2 regions of the Nocardia sp. NPDC051787 genome follow, and region 2 is predicted to be linked to the other one. Evidence: riboswitches for the same ligand, from Rfam matches in the RefSeq annotation. Region 2 holds a riboswitch; the other holds the start of a gene.
What was found. A riboswitch is a leader RNA that binds a small molecule or an ion and turns the genes downstream of it on or off. The one in region 2 is predicted to bind cobalamin.

Region 1: linked by a shared signal. The riboswitch ahead of AB0M45_RS25070 (CbtB-domain containing protein) and the one ahead of metE (5-methyltetrahydropteroyltriglutamate--homocysteine S-methyltransferase) in region 2 are both predicted to bind cobalamin.

Annotation. Positions count from the first base shown of each region.
Region 1 covers NZ_JBFAYO010000026.1:101,237-103,395, forward strand. Annotated here, with positions in the region: gene AB0M45_RS25060 (hypothetical protein) at 1-22, opposite strand, end outside; gene AB0M45_RS25065 (CbtA family protein) at 127-909, opposite strand; gene AB0M45_RS25070 (CbtB-domain containing protein) at 900-1,094, opposite strand; cobalamin riboswitch at 1,124-1,276, opposite strand; gene mhuD (mycobilin-forming heme oxygenase MhuD) at 1,357-1,671, opposite strand; gene AB0M45_RS25080 (alpha/beta fold hydrolase) at 1,730-2,159, shown strand, end outside.
Region 2 covers NZ_JBFAYO010000018.1:75,657-77,815, reverse strand. Annotated here, with positions in the region: gene AB0M45_RS20455 (pyruvate carboxylase) at 1-537, opposite strand, end outside; cobalamin riboswitch at 997-1,185, shown strand; gene metE (5-methyltetrahydropteroyltriglutamate--homocysteine S-methyltransferase) at 1,356-2,159, shown strand, end outside.

The DNA of each region.
Region 1 (2,159 bases), on a different contig from region 2:
GCAAAGCGACGACAAGCCCCACGAAGGCGACACGAACAGCGCTTGGTGCGGGGACCCGCAGTGAGGCGGAAGGAAAGGCAGTGCCGGTCATAGGATCGACACTGCCGCAGCGCTTCCGGACGCGAATCAGTCCGCGGTAGCAGCCGTTACCCGTACCGGGGTATCGGTACGCGCCGCGAACTCGGTGAGTGCCGCGAAGCCAAGGGCCAAGCATGTCCACAGCGTCGCCGTCTCGGCCAGTGACGCGATCCGGAACTCCCACAGCAGGGTGGCCGGGAAATCCACACTGACTTCGTCGACGCCGGGCAACAGGACGTAGCCGAGCGCCGTCACCAAGACGAACGCGGCAACACCGCCGATCAGCCGGATCGTGGACAGTTGTGCGCGCAACACGGTGAACACCGCCACCGCGGCACCGACCGCCACGATGCCGAGCAGCACCGCCGCCAGCCACAGCAGGGTGCGGTCGTTGATGGTGTCGGGATCACCCACCGCCGGTGGATTGGCCGGATACTTGAAGAATGGCACCGCGACGATCGCGGCCCAGCCGGCTACGCCCAGCACCAATGCGAGCCGCGGCCCGGACAGCGTGGTGTAGCGGCGCGCGACATGCGCGACCGAGGCGTAGATGGCGCCGAGCGCGACCCCGGCCAGCCCGAGCGCGAGGAACTGCCCGAACTTCTGGCCGGTGCGGCTCACCAGGGGTTCTTCTTCGTCCCCGTGCGAATGCCCGGCCGGCGACTCGGCGTGCGTGTGCTCGGTGGCGGAACCCGCTTCTTCGATGGCGATCGCGGCGTCCACCTTGGGTTCGCCGACGAAATAACCGACTGTCGCGGCCAGCAGCCCGGCGATGAGGCCGGCCAGCAGGCCGCGAAGCAGCAGTGTCGTGAGCGATCCGATCAGTGGCACGGAAGCCCCAGCAGGTGGCGTCCGTCGTGCATCAGCTCATGCAGGTACATCCCGCTGCGCGAGATGACGCCCTGGTCGAATCCGACCAGGTAGAGCGTGAGTAGTGCGAGAAGAACGACACCGACCGTGACGAGCACGGTGGCCAGGGAATCGGTTGCCCGGCTGGGTGAATGCGCGATGGCCATTCGAGTCCTCCTTGGGATACGCGTCCCATCGGGTGGTGGCGCGACGGTGCCGGTGTCTGGCTTTCCGGCACCGGACTCGGTGCATGGAACACAGTGGCGCGACCGCTCCGGAATCTCACCGGAATTACCGCATCACCTTCGCGTTTGTCCTTCGAACTGTGACACTCGCACGCACCCGGCGTCAACTATGTCCGGCACGGGCGTACCACGGTGTCGGGCGAGTCGCCGGGCAGGCAGGCCTGCCCGGCGATAGGCACCGAGGTCAGTTCGCGGGCTTCCCGGCGACGTCGAGCACGACCTCGAACTCGAGCAGCGAAGCGCCCGTCGCGACCGGCTTCTGGCGCTCGCCCGCGTGCGCCTCGCGCGCGGGCCCGTCCCGCCACGCGGCGAAGGATTCCTCCGAATCCCACTGCGTGACAACGAAGTACCGGCTCTCTCCGGCGACCGGGCGCAGCAGCTGGAAGCCGAGGAAGCCGGGCGAGTTCTCGACCGCGTGCGCACGGTGGGCGAACCGCTTCTCCAGTTCGGGGCCGGCGCCCTCGGGAATCTCGATCGCGTTGATCTTCACAACAGCCATGCGTCCAAGCTAGCGGTTGCCGCCGAGCAGGTGTTCGGTGCCTCGTATTGTCGAACCGATGTTGCACGACGAAGGCGGGGCAGGCGCGCCGATTCTGCTGCTGCACGGACTGATGGGCAGCGCGCGCACGTGGCGCGATCAGCTGGACTGGCTGCGCGAACACGGCCACGTCTACACCTTCGACGCCGCCGGGCACGGCAGGCCCGCACCGGCGGAACTGACGACCGAGGCGTTCGTCGACGACCTTGCCATGAGCACGGCGGGAATCACCGAGCCCATGGTGGTGATCGGGCATTCGATGGGCGCGCTGCACGGTTGGGTGTTCGCCGCGACCCACCCCGAGCGGGTCCGAGCGCTGGTGATCGAGGACATCGCACCGGACTTCACCGGCCGCACCGCCGCGCACTGGGCCGCGATGATCGAGGCATGGCCGCAGCCGTTTCCCGACGCCGAGGCGGTGCTTTCCTTCTTCGGACCGGTGGCCGGGC
Region 2 (2,159 bases):
TTCACGCAACTGTTCGGGGGCGGCGACGCGCCGCATACCGCGTCCGCCACCACCGGCGACCGCCTTGACGAAGATCGGGTACTCCAGCTCCCGCGACGCGGCGATCAGCTCTTCCACGTCCGCCGACGGCGCGCTGGAGCGCAGCACCGGAAGCCCGGCCGCCTTGGCCGCCTCGATGGCGCGCGCCTTGTTCCCCGCCAGCTCGAGCACCTCGGCCGAGGGCCCGATGAAAGTAATGCCCTCCCTGGCACAGGCCGCCGCCAGGTCCGGGTTCTCGGAGAGAAAGCCGTAGCCAGGGTAGATGGCGTCCGCCCCCGCCGACTTGGCCGCCTCGATGATCGCATCGATGGACAGGTACGCCCGGACCGGATGGCCCGGCTCCCCGATCTGATACGACTCCGCCGCCTTCAGCCGATGAACCGAATTGCGGTCCTCATAGGGGAACACGGCGACCGTCCCGATGCCGAGTTCGTAGGCCGCGCGGAAGGCGCGGATGGCGATCTCGCCACGGTTGGCAACCAAGACTTTCGAGAACATTGACCTAAGGTACCCGGCTTCGTGAACCGCACGAACATGGAATCCCCCTTCGCAAGGCTCTTCACAAAGGGCCCTAGCACCGTTGCGAAGTTGCGTTCACGAGACCGATACATGAGCTTCGCGGGAGCAACCGCGCGCCGGGCGCCCATTACTCGATCAGCTGGCCGACGCGCCGGTCGCTGCCGCGGGATCGACGGCGGGCCACCGCACAACTCCCAGCGCAGCGAGTGATTTCGTGAGCACATGGGTAACTCACCGGGTACGCCCAAAGCCCGGGCCGCACCCAACGCAGGACCTGAACGCAAATCCTAGGTCACCCGACTAGTACGGCCTAAAGGCCCGGAGAGGCGGCACAGCCTATGCTGAGGGGGCAGCTGGTTCACCGGTGCGCGGCGAGATGGAGCCCCGACGTCGCGCGACGGAGTCGAGCCCGCCCGTGCGGCGACGTCACGGCGGGCGAGAGGGAACCCGGTGGGAATCCGGGACTGTCCCGCAGCGGTATGCAGGAACGACCGCCGTCACCAGGCACTGAGTTCACCGGGCCGGAAGGTGCCGCGACTCGGGAAGCGACGGCCAGTAGGTCGGCCATCGGGAACACCGGCACGAGCCGGGCCATCCCGCGGCCGGTGCCCGCGAGTCCGAAGACCTGCCAGCCGTGCCGGGTACACCGTATCCGGCGGCCACCGCCTCGTGGATTGGGCGTGCGGATCACCAGCTGACGTGTCGGGCTCCTCGGCCGGGAATATCTCCGGCATGTCATAAGGTTCTCCGCCTGCCCGTATGGCGATGGCTTTCGTCCTCAGCAATGGAGAAACATCGTGACTGTTTCACAGCAAAAGCCGTTTACCGCAACGGTTCTCGGGCTACCGCGGGTGGGGCCGCGGCGCGAGCTCAAACGGGCAACGGAGGCCTATTGGGCAGGCAGAACAGATGCCGGGAAATTGCACGCCGTGGCACGTGAGCTACGGCGTGCTCAGCTCACCGAACTGCACGCCGCGGGCCTGGACTCGATCCCCGTCGGGACCTTTTCGTATTACGACCAGATGCTCGACACCGCCGTGTTGCTCGGCGCGCTGCCGCCTCGGGTCGCCGGGATCGCCGATCCGCTGGATCGGTACTTCGCCGCCGCACGCGGCACCGACACGGTCGAGCCGTTGGAGATGACCAAATGGTTCGACACCAACTACCACTACTTGGTGCCGGAAATCGGCCCGGACACCGCGTTCTCGCTGCATCCGGAGAAGCTGCTGGAAGAATTGCGGGAGGCGCTCGAGCTGGGCGTGCCCGCGCGGCCGGTGGTGATCGGCCCGATCACCTTCCTGAAGCTGGCGAAGGCGACCGGCGGCTCGGCGCAGGCACGGCTGCTCGAGCTGCTACCGCTCTATAGGGAACTGCTGCGCAGGCTGGCCGCCGCGGGGGCTGAGTGGGTGCAGATCGACGAACCGGTGCTGGTCACCGACCTCTCGGCGGAGGAAATCGACCTGGTGCAGGTCACCTACGCCGAGCTGGCCGAGGCGACCGAGCGTCCCGCGATCCTCGTCGCGACCTACTTCGGCCATCCGGGTGCCGCGCTCGCGCCGCTGGCCGGCACGGGGATCGAGGCCGTCGCCGTCGACTTCACC